DNA from 3 places in the Lysinibacillus sp. FSL M8-0355 genome. Region 1 is predicted to be linked to each of the others. Evidence: riboswitches for the same ligand, from Rfam matches in the RefSeq annotation. Region 1 holds a riboswitch; each other region holds the start of a gene.

What was found. Region 1 has a riboswitch for lysine ahead of MKY46_RS16560 (aspartate kinase). Riboswitches for the same ligand answer to the same signal wherever they lie in the genome.
Region 2: it holds a riboswitch for lysine, as region 1 does, so the genes downstream of both, MKY46_RS01270 (amino acid permease) here and MKY46_RS16560 (aspartate kinase) in region 1, are expected to answer to the same signal.
Region 3: it holds a riboswitch for lysine, as region 1 does, so the genes downstream of both, MKY46_RS11300 (transporter substrate-binding domain-containing protein) here and MKY46_RS16560 (aspartate kinase) in region 1, are expected to answer to the same signal.

The regions. Positions count from the first base shown of each region.
Region 1 covers NZ_JBBPAI010000001.1:3,410,507-3,415,437, forward strand. The annotation lists gene sdhA (succinate dehydrogenase flavoprotein subunit) at 1-496, opposite strand, end outside; gene MKY46_RS16550 (succinate dehydrogenase cytochrome b558 subunit) at 563-1,171, opposite strand; gene MKY46_RS16555 (YslB family protein) at 1,444-1,878, shown strand; gene MKY46_RS16560 (aspartate kinase) at 1,974-3,200, opposite strand; lysine riboswitch at 3,314-3,492, opposite strand; gene uvrC (excinuclease ABC subunit UvrC) at 3,602-4,931, opposite strand, start outside.
Region 2 covers NZ_JBBPAI010000001.1:259,224-264,154, forward strand. The annotation lists gene MKY46_RS01265 (CynX/NimT family MFS transporter) at 2-1,210, opposite strand; lysine riboswitch at 1,387-1,563, shown strand; gene MKY46_RS01270 (amino acid permease) at 1,646-3,109, shown strand; gene MKY46_RS01275 (Nramp family divalent metal transporter) at 3,305-4,570, opposite strand; gene MKY46_RS01280 (response regulator transcription factor) at 4,779-4,931, shown strand, end outside.
Region 3 covers NZ_JBBPAI010000001.1:2,308,472-2,313,402, reverse strand. The annotation lists gene MKY46_RS11315 (DUF6501 family protein) at 1-6, opposite strand, end outside; gene MKY46_RS11310 (amino acid ABC transporter ATP-binding protein) at 271-1,002, opposite strand; gene MKY46_RS11305 (amino acid ABC transporter permease) at 1,015-1,740, opposite strand; gene MKY46_RS11300 (transporter substrate-binding domain-containing protein) at 1,911-2,768, opposite strand; lysine riboswitch at 2,887-3,073, opposite strand; gene odhB (2-oxoglutarate dehydrogenase complex dihydrolipoyllysine-residue succinyltransferase) at 3,416-4,675, opposite strand; gene MKY46_RS11290 (2-oxoglutarate dehydrogenase E1 component) at 4,770-4,931, opposite strand, start outside.

The sequences.
Region 1 (4,931 bases):
CGATGATAACACCAAGGAATTCCCAGTGTTCATATTTATTTACTAAACCAGCTACTTCATGAGAACGAACTTGCTCATCTAGCGCATATAGTAATTGTTGACCAGTTGTTGCACCAGAGAAAGCTGTACGGTGCATTAAAGTACCACCAAAACGACGGAAATCTAAAAGTCCTTCTGGTGTACGGTTGAACATAACACCCATACGGTCCATTAAGTGGATAATGCCAGGTGCTGCGTCACACATACCTTTTACTGGTGGTTGGTTCGCTAAGAAGTCCCCACCATATACTGTATCATCAAAGTGAATCCATGGAGAATCCCCTTCACCTTTTGTATTTACCGCACCATTAATTCCGCCTTGCGCACAAACAGAGTGTGAGCGTTTTACAGGAACTAATGAGAATAAATCAACTTCAGTACCAACTTCAGCTGCTTTAATCGTTGCCATCAGACCGGCAAGACCACCGCCGACAACAATTATTTTGCTTTTCGCCATGATTATTTCTCACTCCTCTTAAAAAATTGCAATGATTGCTGTTACTCTATCGTAGCTTCTATTGAATTATACGAAAGCTAAAATAGCAGCCACACCAACTACACTTAGAATTACGAAAATAATGTTTGTTACGTAAGTAGCAATCTTTTGAGACTGAGGAGATTGTGTAATACCCCAGCTTACTAGGAATGCCCATAAACCGTTAGATAAGTGGAAAGTTGCTGATATAATACCAACAATGTAGAATCCAAGCATGAATGGATTAGCAACGATATTCGCCATCATGTCGTAATCAACGTGTGTGCCAAGTGCTTTTTGAATACGAGTTTGGAAAATATGCCATGCAATGAAAATCACTAGGAATACACCAGTGAAACGTTGTAAAGAGAACATCCAGTTACGGTATGTGCTGAAACGTCCTGTGTTTGGTGTAGCAGTGAATGCAATGTAGACACCATAGAATGCGTGGAACATTAATGGAATATAGATGACAATCCATTCAACTAGGATAAGGAATGGAATCTTTTCCATTACTGCGGTAGCATCGTTGTAACTTTCTGCCCCGCCTGTTGCTGTAAAGTTAATGAACAGGTGCATCGTTAAAAACAGACCTACTGGAATGATACCAAGTAGAGAATGTAAGCGACGCCATAAAAACTCTCGATCTTTCGACAAGACTGTTACCCCCCTTAGTACTTAAAATAGCACAACAAAAGAAGTCATCATTTTGTAAATGATACTTCATTGACTGTGTATTTCATCATGGTACAATATTATGACATGTTTATTGTACTCTCAAGAGCTACGAGCGTCAAGGCAACTCGGAGTTTTTCATAGAGCTTATTAAAGAACTAATCTAGTACATGATGCGTTGTTTTTTCTCGAAAAATCTATCATTACTTTATTACTGTTGAATTTTAAGAAAATTCTAAGAAAGAAGGATAACAATGTTAAACACTCCATCTCCTACAATTTCATCATTTGGTTATGAGCTCATTCGCGATCATATTCTATCTTCTATCCTTGGTAAACATGAGAATGATGTCCTTTATTGGGCAGGTAAAGAGCTTGCTCGCAAGTTCCCATGCAAAAGTCAAGACGAACTTATCGCATTTTTCGCAGATGCCTGCTGGGGTACACTAGAGCTCATGAAGGAATCAAAGGATGGTCGCATTTTCCAATTGACAAATGACCCTGAAATATTGCAAATCAAACAACGAAGCTTTAGACTGGAAGCAGGATTTATAGCAGAGCAAATTCAATTAGCTAAAGGCTACCTTACAGAATGCTATGATGAAAAGCGAGAAAAGCAGCACTATGTCATGTTTACAGTCAAATGGGATGTCAAGGAACGTATTATGAATACCATCCCTACTGAATGATGAAAAGGATTGTCTCCCTATTCAACGGGATGACAATCCTTCTTTTTTCTTCCTTTAATTTCGGACTCTTACATAAAATACTGTTTCTTCTATTATTATATATAAAGTGCTTGCTCTAAATTGAATTCATCATGCAAGACATTTGCTGCACGAATCATATCATCCTGTGGTACAACAACAGACACTTTTATTTCAGACGTACTAACCATTTTTATAGGAATATCTTCACGACGTAATCGATCAAACATGCGAGCAGCCACACCTGGATTAGAGGCCATACCTGAGCCAATGATAGAAACCTTCGCCAACCCTATTTCAAAGTCAGCAAAACTAAAGCCAAGTGACAATTTACTATCTTCTAGAACACGCAATGTTTCCGCAAATTCTTCTTTTAAAATGGAAAAAGACACAGTTGGTTTTAAGCCATCAATGATTGCCTGTACAATAATATCTACATTAATGCGGTTTTCTGCAAGGATTGTAAACATATCTGCCAATGCACCATCGGCATACGCATCATACCCCACTGTTAAACGGATAATATCTGACTCAAAGGCTACACCACGGACGACTAAATTTTTCTCCATTTCCACTTCCTCCTTCAATAAAGTACCTACTGACTCTACTAAGCTAGAGCGTATAATAACGGGCATTTGAAATTTTTTTGCTAACTCCACTGCACGAGGATGAATAACATGTGATCCTAAATTAGATAACTCCAGCATTTCATCATAGGAGATTTCCTGCAGCTTTTGAGCTTTGCTGACATAGCGTGGATCTGCTGTATAAACACCGTCAACATTTGTGTACATATCAGTTCGCTCTGCTTCCAATGCTACCGCGAGTGCTATAGCTGTTGTTTCAGCTCCGCCTTTGCCAAGTGTAGTAATATTTTGTTCCTCATCAATACCCTGTTCTCCAGCAATCACTACAATTTGTCCCTGTACAAGATGTTCTTCAATACGACTGTCATCGATATAGTCGATACGTGCATGACGATACTTACAATCTGTATGTATACCTGCTTGCCATCCAGTTAAGGACACTGCCTCATAGCCCGCTTCCTGTAATGCGATGGCAAATAAAGCGCTGGATAATTGAGAGCCCGTAGACACGACTGCAGCTAATTCTCGTTTGGGCACTTCGTCCGTTAGTTGATGTACCATCGATTGCACATCTTTCGTTGTGTGTCCCATTGCTGCAACGACCACGACTACATCGAAGCCTCTGTCCTTTTCAGCAATCGCCTTCCTTGCTGCCTCTTGGATTTGTTCAGTAGAAGCTAGTGCAGCCCCTCCAAACTTCATCACTATTTTAGCCATTTCTTGCGTTCTCCTTTCCAGTCATATATTTCACCTGCTTCTAGAAAACTAAAAGGCAGCCTCCACATAACGTGAAAGCTGCCTATAACATGTACAATGATCGTAACTTGTGCATGTGTGATAGCTCTCCGAAACTTTTAGAATCGACAATCTTACATTTCTTAAATGTAAAACCAGTACAACAAAGGAAACAACAATGCTATACTTCGGCAAGCTCCCCTTTCACACACGATCTCTGGACTTGTTCATCCTCCATTGTGTTACTCTTGAATCTTGCACCTCTATCATCACCATAAAGTGAATGTATTCAATTGGTTTAACGCTGGCGTCAACATGCTAGCCACACCAGTTCGCTATTCATCACATTGATGAACAATGTTATTTACAACCTTAGCACATGTCTATTCCTTTGACAATGACTCTTGCTGAAAATAGCTATAAATTTGGCTCGCTAAATTAGCAGGTATTCCTGCCTCCTGCAAAGCTAGCTCGCTCGCCTCTCGAATTTTCTTAACTGAACCAAAATGTTTGAGCAACTGCTGCTTGCGTTTTGGCCCCACACCTTCAATATGGTCTAACACCGATTGAATGGCATGCTTCTCATGCTGTTGGCGCAAGAAGGTAATAGCAAAGCGGTGAACTTCGTCCTGAATTCGTTGTAATAAATAAAAGCCATCACTAGTACGCTTTAAGGCAATTACTTCTGGTGGATCACCAAACAATAGCTGCGACGTATTATGCTTATCATCTTTTGCTAAACCTGCAATCGGTATAACAAGTCCAAGCTCATCTTCTAGTACTTCACGGGCGACTTCCATTTGCCCCTTGCCACCATCAATTAAAACCAAATCTGGCAATGGCAAGCCTTCCTTTAAGACACGCGAATATCGCCGACGTATAACCTCTTGCATCGCACCGTAATCATCATGCTTTGCAGCCGTACGCGTTTTGTATTTACGATATTCCTTTTTCGCAGGCTTTCCATCAATGAAGACAACCATAGCCGATACAGCATCCGTGCCATGCATATGACTATTGTCAAATGCCTCAATTCGTAATGGCGTTGAAATACCTATTGCTTCACCAAGTGCCTCACAAGCACCAATTGTCCGTTCTTCCTGCCGTTCAATTAGCTGGAATTTAGCTGCCACAGCAATCTCAGCATTTTTAGTTGCTAATTCAACCAATTCCCTCTTTTGACCTCTTTTTGGTGTAAGAACTTTAAGCTCTAATAACTCCGTTAAGATGGCTGCATCAATTGCTTGTGGAATAAAAATTTCTTTCGGCTTAATATGCTCTGGTTTTTCATAAAAGCGGCCAACAAATGTTAAAAACTCTTCCTCAGCATCTTGATAAATTGGGAAAACCGAGACATCACGCTCAATCAGCTTTCCTTGGCGAACAAAGAAAACTTGCACACACATCCAGCCTTTTTCGACGGCATAGCCAAATACATCGCGGTTCGTTGTATCACTTGATACTATTTTTTGTTTCTGCATGACCGTATCAATATGTGCAATCTGATCGCGAAACTCCTTCGCTCGTTCAAATTCTAAGTTTTCAGCAGCTGCAAGCATTTTAACTTCAAGCTCTTTTTTGACTGCCTCGACACCACCATTTAGAAACTTTGTCATATCCTCAATCATCTCTTGATAAACCTGACCATTAATTTCTTTTACACAAGGTGCTAAACATTGCCCCATATGATAATACAAGCAAACTTTGGAAGGC
Region 2 (4,931 bases), 3.2 Mb from region 1:
TTTAATGGACATATTCGTCTTTAGAAGCTCTCATTGAGCAAAAGAAAAGAATGGTCGCCACAGCTACAAAGAGCCAACCAGCAATATTCCAGCCACCAAATAAATCATGTAAGTAGCCAAAAAGAATAGGGCCAATGGCGGCAAATAAATAACCTAATGATTGTGCAAAGCCTGATAAATCTGCTGCTTCAAATGCCGTGCGTGTACGAAGTGTAAAGAACATCATCGCTAAGGCAAATGAAGAACCTCCTGCTAAACCTAAAAGAATCATCCACAGTACCCCAAGACTTGTCCACTCCATGACAACTCCAGTAAAGCCTATTAAATAGAAGAATGTAAACATCACTACAAGAGGTCTTTGAGAAGCCATTTTACTTGCAATGATAGGCACAGCCAATGCCATTGGTACTTGTGAAAATTGCATGATAGAAAACATCCAACCAGCTTTGTCAGGAGCCAATCCCTGGGCGATGTAGATTTCGGGAATCCAAGCAGCAGTCGTATAAAATAATAAAGACTGTAATCCCATTGCACCTGTGACAGCCCAAGTAACAGGTGACTTCCATAAGGGTGTACTTGTCATTTTAGAGGTAGTGGCTGGCTCAGGTTTATTTGATTTCAATTGAGGTATCCAAATTAAAATCGTTACGACCACGAGTACAAGTGCAATGGACAGCGCTCCTTGCCAGCCAAATGATGAATTGGCTATAGGATAGCTAATACCTGCGCCAAGCCCAGCCGTTAAGTTCATCGACATAGTGAAAAATGCCATTAATAAACCAACATGGTATGGAAATTTTAATTTTAATAATCCTGGAATCAGCACATTTCCAAATGATATGGCTATGCCGATGAGTACAGTACCAAATACAAGTAACCCCGTTGTACCAAGGGAACGTAGAACAATCCCCAAGGCTAATAAAATAGTGGATAAAAATAGTGTTAGCTCAAGCCCTAGTTTGCGTGCTACAACGGGCGCAAATGGTGAGATGGTAGCAAAAGCGAGCAATGGAATCGTTGTTAGAAAGCCTGCAAGTACATTAGAAATACCAAGATCGTCACGGATAAATGATATAATAGGGCCAACAACAGTTAGTGGCATTCTTAATGTAGAGGCTATAAAGATAACTCCGAAGACTAAAAGTAAGGTTGTTCCCCTCCAGCTAATTTTTTTACTCGGAAAACTAGCGGAATGATCATTTGTAGTCAAAATAAATCCCCCTGTTCGTAACCGCTCTAATTGAACTACTATAACACTTTAACAAACTAATAAAAATAGTAGAAGATTCACAAAATACAGAACATTTATTGTTATATTGAAATGTCAAAGGTCTTATGCTAATATAATAAGCATCATAAATTTAATAATTATATGCCTCATGTTTGTATTGAGGTAGAGGTCGCGATATTTATAAGTATGCTAATGGAAATGACAAGCATTGATGAGATTAGCTGAAAGGGAATATTGCCGAAGTGTGAGGGGACTTGAAAACCTCATGCTGGGGCTGTCTCCGAAAGGAACAGAACTGTCACGTTTGTACAACGTGTTGAGCTATCATTTAGGAAAAACTGAGGATTAACTTAGCCATCACAGTGTATATGTGATGGCATTTTTTTGCCTCGTAAATAGGAAGGAAGCTATATCGTGAGTGAAATAAAAGTAAATCAGCTCGGACATAAAGCGCCAAAGCTGAAAAAAGAATTGAAAAGCCGTCATATCACAATGATTTCTTTAGGCGGTACAATTGGTACGGGACTATTTTTAGCCAGTGGTGGTGCCATTGCACAAGCTGGACCTGGTGGTGCATTGCTTGCCTACGCCCTAATCGGTATTATGGTGTACTTTTTAATGACAAGCTTAGGGGAAATGGCTGCCTATATGCCATCATCCGGTTCATTTAGTACGTATGCAACAAAATTTGTAGATCCAGCACTAGGCTTTGCATTAGGCTGGAACTATTGGTATAACTGGGCAATCACTATTGCAGCAGAAATTGCGGCAGTATCCTTAATTATGAAATATTGGTTCCCTGATAGTTCATCAGCCCTTTGGACAGTATTATTTATTGCTGTTGTACTGTCATTTAATTTACTTTCTGTAAAGAGCTATGGAGAAAGTGAATATTGGTTTGCGATGATTAAAGTAGTGACAGTCATTGTTTTTATTATTATCAGTTTATTAATGATTTTTGGTATTTTAGGTGGACAGGCGCCTGTAGGCTTTACTAATTTCTTTATTAGTGATGGACCATTTCACGGTGGCTTCCTAGCTACATTTGGAATTTTCCTAGCAGCCGGATTTTCATTCCAAGGAACAGAGTTACTTGGGATTACAGCAGGTGAAACAGACGATCCAGGAAAAAATATTCCAAAGGCTGTTAAATCCGTATTCTGGCGTATTCTTTTGTTTTATATTTTAGCAATTGGTGCAATCGGAATGTTGATTCCATTTACAGATGAACGCTTATTATCAGAAGATATCGCAGTATCACCGTTTACATTAGTGTTTGACCGCTTAGGTATTGCCTTTGCAGCTTCGTTAATGAATGCCATTATTTTAACGGCTATGCTGTCAGCTGGAAATTCAGGGCTTTATGCATCATCACGTATGCTATGGCAATTAGCAGTGGATGGACATGCGCCTAAGTTCTTCACAAAGCTAAGTCGTCGAGGAATACCAATTTATGCATTGATGGCAACATTAGCTGTAGGTTGCTTAGCTTTTTTAGCGTCTTTCTTTGGTGATGGCGTTGTTTATATTTGGCTGTTAAACGCCTCTGGTATGTCTGGTTTTATTGCATGGCTCGGCATTGCCTTTAGTCATTATCGCTTCCGTCGTGCATTTGAGGCACAGGGCCTAGATCCAAAGCTATTACCTTATAGAGCAAAATTGTACCCGTTTGGACCACTATTTGCCTTTACTGTTTGTATGATTGTGGTCATTGGGCAAAATTACACGGCCTTTACGGGAGACCAAATTGATTGGTATGGGATATTAGTTTCTTATGTTGGAATCCCACTATTTTTACTGTTATGGTTTGGCTACAAAATCAAGCACAAAACAAAAATGCTTTCACTTCAAGAATGTGATTTAAAAGTGGAAGATTAAATAGTAGGGCTGTTCTGTAAACTAATGAATGATTGGTTTATGGGACAGCTTTTTATGTCTTAATCGTCGTTAACTAGCCATTCGAAAGTCGCGATGTCTAATCAAATAAAAAACAGGTACCCATTCTTGAACTGCCCCGTAATAGTTAGAAATCAAACTTTTACGGGGCAGTTCATCTCGAGTAACTGATTTTTATTATCCAAATATTGTTTCCCACAGTAAGTAAATATTCAATGTCACAACGATAACAACAACAAACCAACCTAAAAACGTTGTAATACGGTGATTGACTAAACTGCCCATGATGTTTCGTTTGCTTGTAAACATCACAAGAGGGACAAGAGCAAATGCAATACCGAAAGATAAAACGACCTGACTTAGAACGAGCGCATAGGTTGCATTCACGCCTGAAGCAATAATGACTAGAGGCGGCACCATAGTAATTGCTCTACGTAAATAAAGTGGTATTTTTCTTTGAATGAATCCTTGCATGACTACATCACCTGCTAACGTCCCGACAGAGGAGCTAGCTAGCCCGGCAATAAGTAAACCAAGACCAAATGAAATAGCAGCCATGGGGCCGAGCGCATCTTTTAAGCCATTGTAGGCAACATCTAAATCTTCTACAACCACGCCTTGTGTGTGGAAGACTGCTGCAGCAATGATCAGCATGCTCATATTAATCGCTCCGGCAATAATCATAGCGATGATAATATCGATAAATTCAAAACGGAAAATACGTTTTTTTTCATTTTCATTCCGACCAACAATACGATTTTGCGTTAACGATGAATGTAAGTAAATAGCATGAGGCATGACAGTTGCTCCTAAAATACCTGTTGCTAATAATAGTGAATCTACACCTTCAAACTGTGGCGTGAACATGCCAATCGCTACATCGCCCCATTCTGGCTGTGCTAAAAATGTTTGGAAGGCAAATGCTAAGACAACAATTAACACCATGCCCGAAATACCGGCTTCAAAGGCTCTAAATCCTCTTCTTTGAAGTTCTAAAATAGCAAATGAACCAACTGCCGTAATTAATGCTGCGGGCAGCATAGGGATATTGAAGAGCAAGTAAAGCCCTAATGCTGCACCAATAAATTCAGCAAGATCTGTAGCAATGATGACCAATTCAGCCTGTATCCATAAAAAGATGGATGTTTTTTTAGAAAAATGCTCGCGTGCTACTTCAGGCAAGTTTTTACCTGTCGCAATTCCAAGCTTGGCAGATAAGGATTGAATTAACACGGCCATTAAATTAGAAAAGGCTATAACCCAAAGTAGCAGGTAGCCATATTGAGAGCCTGCTGTAATATTTGTAGCAAAATTACCAGGATCGATATAGGCGACGGCTGCAATAAATGCAGGTCCTAAAAATGGTAAAAAGCGTCGCCAACCTTTTATATCTCCATCTAAAACCGCCTCGGCAGACGATTTTGTGACTCGTTTGTAAACCATATTGTTCCCTCGTTTCAAAAAGTATCATTAACGAAATAAAGTTTCCTATAGGAAAATAAGATATTAGTATTCTAACGCTAGGAATCAAAAAAGTGAAGTGGTTTGCTTTAAGTTTCTATAAGTATGTGCCATTCTCATCATTTTCTAATTAGACTTTCACCACCAGCATCGTTTACGATGAAAAGAAAAGATGAAGGACGGATTCGACATGACCAATCGAATTTTAATTATAGAAGATGAAGAAAATATTGCGAGAGTGCTACAGCTTGAGCTTCAATTTGAAGGCTATGAGGCGGAAATGGCTCATACAGGGACAGATGGTTTGCTTCGTTACCGTGAACAGCCATGGGATTTGATCCTA
Region 3 (4,931 bases), 1.1 Mb from region 1:
TAACATATTCTCTCTACCTCTCTTTACTAGCCGAAGCTAATGTCTATTGCTTATTTTATAATATTTTTGGGCTTTTGTGGAGAAAAAAGAAAGACTATAGCTATTCTATCCAAAAAAAATGACTATTTGAGGTGTTATGATGAGTTTTGGTGGTGTACCGCAATGGTTTTTTATTATTGCTGTAGCATTTGCAATCTGCTTTGTTCTTTATGCAGAATGGAATTCTAGAAAATAAGTGAGTCCAATAAATCGGACTCACTTTTTCTATGCTTATTTTAATGTCCGCTTTAAAAATTCTTTTGTCCGTTCATGCTGAGGGTTTACTAATACTTGTGATGGCGGGCCTTCCTCGACAATGATGCCTTTATCCATAAAGACGACACGATCTGCCACCTCTTTGGCAAACTCCATCTCATGTGTCACGATTAACATTGTATTCCCCTCAGTGGCTAACTGTCGCATCACCTTTAATACCTCACCGACCATTTCTGGGTCTAATGCCGATGTCGGTTCATCAAATAGCATGACATCTGGATTCATTGACAATGCTCGAGCGATAGCCACACGCTGCTTTTGCCCCCCTGAAAGCTGACGAGGCTTGGCGTTCACATATTGATCCATACCAACGATATTCAAATATTTAAGCGCCGTTTCTTCTGCTTCTTTCTTTGATCGCTTCAATACTTTGATTTGGCCCACTGTGCAATTGTTTAACACATTGTGATTGTTAAATAAATTGAATTGCTGGAATACCATTCCTAGATGTGTACGATATTCTTGAATATTGTGCTTATCATCTAAAATGTCTTCCCCTTTATAAATAATTTGACCACCACTTGGCGTTTCTAATAAATTGATGCAACGAAGTAATGTTGATTTACCAGAACCAGAAGAGCCAATTAAACAAACGACTTCGCCTTTTTCTACTTGGAAATTTACATCTTTTAACACTTGGTTACGTCCAAATGATTTACTTAAATGTTCAATCTTAATCACTGCCATTTGTGCGTCCCCCTATACAGCTTCTTTTTGTTCTTTTTGATAGGCATCAGGTCCATCTAGACGTTTTTCAACATAGAGAAGGATGCGAGATGCGGTAAATGTCATGATAAAATAAAGAATACATGCAACAAAGAATGATTCAAAATAACGGAAGTTGTTACCTGAAATTGATTTTGTTTGGAAGAATAATTCCGTTACCCCAATGACATTTAATACGGCTGTATCTTTAATATTCATAATTAATTGGTTACCTGTCGCCGGCAAGACATTGCGTGCTACTTGTGGTAAAACAACATGCAGCATGATTTGGAAGTGATTCATACCAATTGCCGACGCTGCCTCGTATTGACCATTATCAATCGAGACAATACCACCTCGAACAATTTCTGCCATATAGGCCCCTGTGTTAAGGGAAACGACTAAAATACCTGCTGTAATAAAATGCATATCGATACCAAATGCGATATCTAGTCCGTAGTAGACTACCATAGCCTGTACAATCATTGGTGTACCACGGAAAAATTCAACATAGCATGTCAGGATAAAATTAATAAGCTTTAAGCTATAAAATTTTAAACCTTTTTTACGAACTGGAATCGTATGCATAATTCCAATGAAAAATCCGATGAATGCACCAATAATTGTACTAATAATCGAAATCAGTAACGTATAATACGCACCTCGTAAAAACATTTGCCAGTTGTTTTCAATAATTGAAAGTATCCATTCAAGACTCATGATGTTCCTCCTAACAATGTCATGTTGCTTGCTTATTTCCTTCGTGTCCTAGCTATTTCTACTATTCTATGATTTGTTACGCTAGGACATTATCATTATGTAGAGAGGTTCTCATTTTGATAATGATGAAATGATCATGCACGGACCAGCAACTAGCCCGTGCCTTGTCATTATTGTGCTGCTGGTTGTTGAGAAATCGCTTCTTCCATAATCGCTTGACGATCGTCTTCCGAAATACCTTTTAGGATTTCGTTGATTTTTTCACGGTTTGCATCGTCTTTACGTAAGCCTACAGCAATCGAAGTATTGGAAAGATCCGTATCAAAGCCTTCTTCAAATGCGACATATGTGAACTTATCGTTGGCAGCAGCAGCGGAAATACCTTCTGGACGTTCTGCTACATAGCCATCAATTTTGCCAGCCTCTAAAGCGACACGCATTGCGGGGAAGCTTTCCATTGCTGTTTGTTTTTCTACACCGTTAATTTGATCAATAACGTTGTAGTTCGATGTATTTAATTGTGAAGTAATTTTAGCACCAGAGAAATCTTGAATCGATTTTGCATTTTCATACTTGCTACCTTTCTTAATAACCATAACGAAATCAGAAGTATAGTAGTTTTCTGTAAAATCAATCGTTTTCTTACGCTCTTCAGTTGGTGACATACCCGCGATAATCGCATCAATTTTGTTAGATTGTAGCGCTGGTACTAATCCGTCCCATTCCATTTTGACAATGACTAGCTCTTTGCCTAAGCCTTCAGCAATTTTTTTTGCCATTTGGACATCGTAGCCGCCTGCATACTCTGCATTATCAGCAATTTTCACTGCACCATTAGCATCACCTTGCTGTGTCCAGTTAAATGGTGGATAGCCAGCCTCCATTCCGATTCGGAATTCACCGCCACTTGCTTCCTTGTCAGCACCAGCATCACCTGAACCGCCATCCTTTTTGTCGCTAGTGCCACATGCAGCTAGCACAATTGCTGTCATGATAGAGATCATTACTAACAACCATTTTCTTTTCATAAAAAACTCCCCTTTTCTGTAAAAAAATAAGACAACTGTAATAAAAAAGACCTAAGTATATTGAACTTAGGTCTTACCTTGTATGACAGTTGCCCAAATCCTCACTATAATTTCCATTTTCCGAGATAGCACAACCTAGTAAATCTGGAAATCCATTTACTAGGACAGTCCTGCACTTATTCACTGCAGACCCAGCATAAAAGTACGAGCTCCTTTTATACTTCGGCGATATTTCCTTCTTCATTGCGTCTTCGCTTGCTTGAACTCAACAATGAACTAATAAATACCGCGCCTCTACCTCACTGGTAAATGTTAGTGAGGTTTGTTTATTTAATTGATATTTAGATACTACTATAAAACTAGTACACTCGTCAAGACAGTTTTAACATTTTTCTGACTAATGACAATATTAGGATATTGTTCGTTCTCTATTCATTTTAAATCGTTAAGCTTCTATCGATATTTCTGAAAATTAAAACAAATTTTTATTATAGAGTATGTGCTCTATGTGAGAAAAGTTGTGTTTATGTCTTTTTTGCTCCTCTAAACGATATAACATTAGTACTCTTTCAAACATAGAATCGGTCAAAATCTTTCGTCATGCATAAAAAAACCCTGCTGAACATTGTTCGCAGGGTTGAATCGCATTATGAATTTAATAGTAAATCTTCAGGATTTTCGATTAATTCTTTAACTGTTTTTAAGAATCCTACAGAATCTTTTCCATCGATTATACGGTGATCGTAAGAAAGTGCTACATACATCATTGGACGGATTTGAACTTCACCATTTACTGCAACTGGACGGTTAACAATTGAGTGCATACCTAAAATACCAGCTTGCGTACCGTTCATAATAGGAGTTGACATTAATGAACCGAATACACCACCATTTGTAATTGTGAATGATCCACCAGCCATGTCATTTAAGCCTAATTTTTTATCACGAGCTTTTGTCGCTAAGTTAGCGATATCTTTTTCGATTTCTGCAAAGTTTTTGCTGTTTGCATCGCGTACAACTGGTACAACTAAACCTTCTTCAGTTGATACAGCAATACCGATATCAAAGAAGTTATTTAAATGAATTTCATCACCAGAGATTTGAGCGTTTACGTATGGGTATTTTTTTAGTGCCGCAACAACAGCTTTTGTGAAGAATGACATGAAACCAAGTTTGATGTCATTTGCTTTTACAAACTCTTCTTGTTTACGTTTACGAAGTGCCATGATATTTGTCATGTCAATTTCGTTAAATGTTGTTAACATTGCTGTTGATTGTTTCACTTCTAATAAACGTTTAGCAATTGTTTGGCGACGACGGCTCATTTTTTCAACTGTTACACGGTCAGAATTAGCTGCTGGTGTAAATACTACTGGGCCACCTGAAGTTGCTACTGATGTAGGTGCTGCTACTGGTGCTACAGCTGGAGCTGTACCATGAGCTGCTACATCTTGTACACGTACACGTCCTTGTGGATCTACTGGAGATACTGCTGCAAGGTTGATACCTTTTTCACGAGCAAGACGACGTGCTGCTGGAGAGGCGATTACTCGCTCACCAGAAGTTTCTTCTACAACTGGAGCCGCTGCTACTGGTGCAGATGCTGCTTGTGGCGCTGCTGGAGCCGGAGCTGCTTCAGCTGGAGCCGCTGCAGGTGCAGGTGCTGCGCCTTCGCCTGCTTCTACTACTGCGATAACTTGACCAACTAGTACAGTATCGCCTTCTTCAGCTAAAATTTGTGTTAATACACCTGCTTCTTCAGAAATGATTTCAGCGTTTACTTTATCTGTTTCAAGTTCAACGATGAATTCACCTTTTTCAACGCGATCGCCCACTTTTTTTACCCACTGTGCGATACTACCTTCTGTAATCGATTCTGCTAATTCAGGGACTTTAATTTCAGCCACTTTCATTTCCTCCTTTGATTAACGTGCATGACGCACATAAAAGGGCTACTGCTTGAGGGCAAGTAGCCCGGTTTTTTCAAAAATTTATATGTGATTATTTAACCTTCACTGGCTCAGCAACTGCCGCTTCAATTAATGCTGCTTGTGCTGCTTTATGAGAATCTGCATCCCCTTCAGAAGTTGAGCTCATTGCAGGACGACCTACATAGCGAAGTTTTTTACCTTCTGAAAGTTCATATAATGTTTCTAATGCATA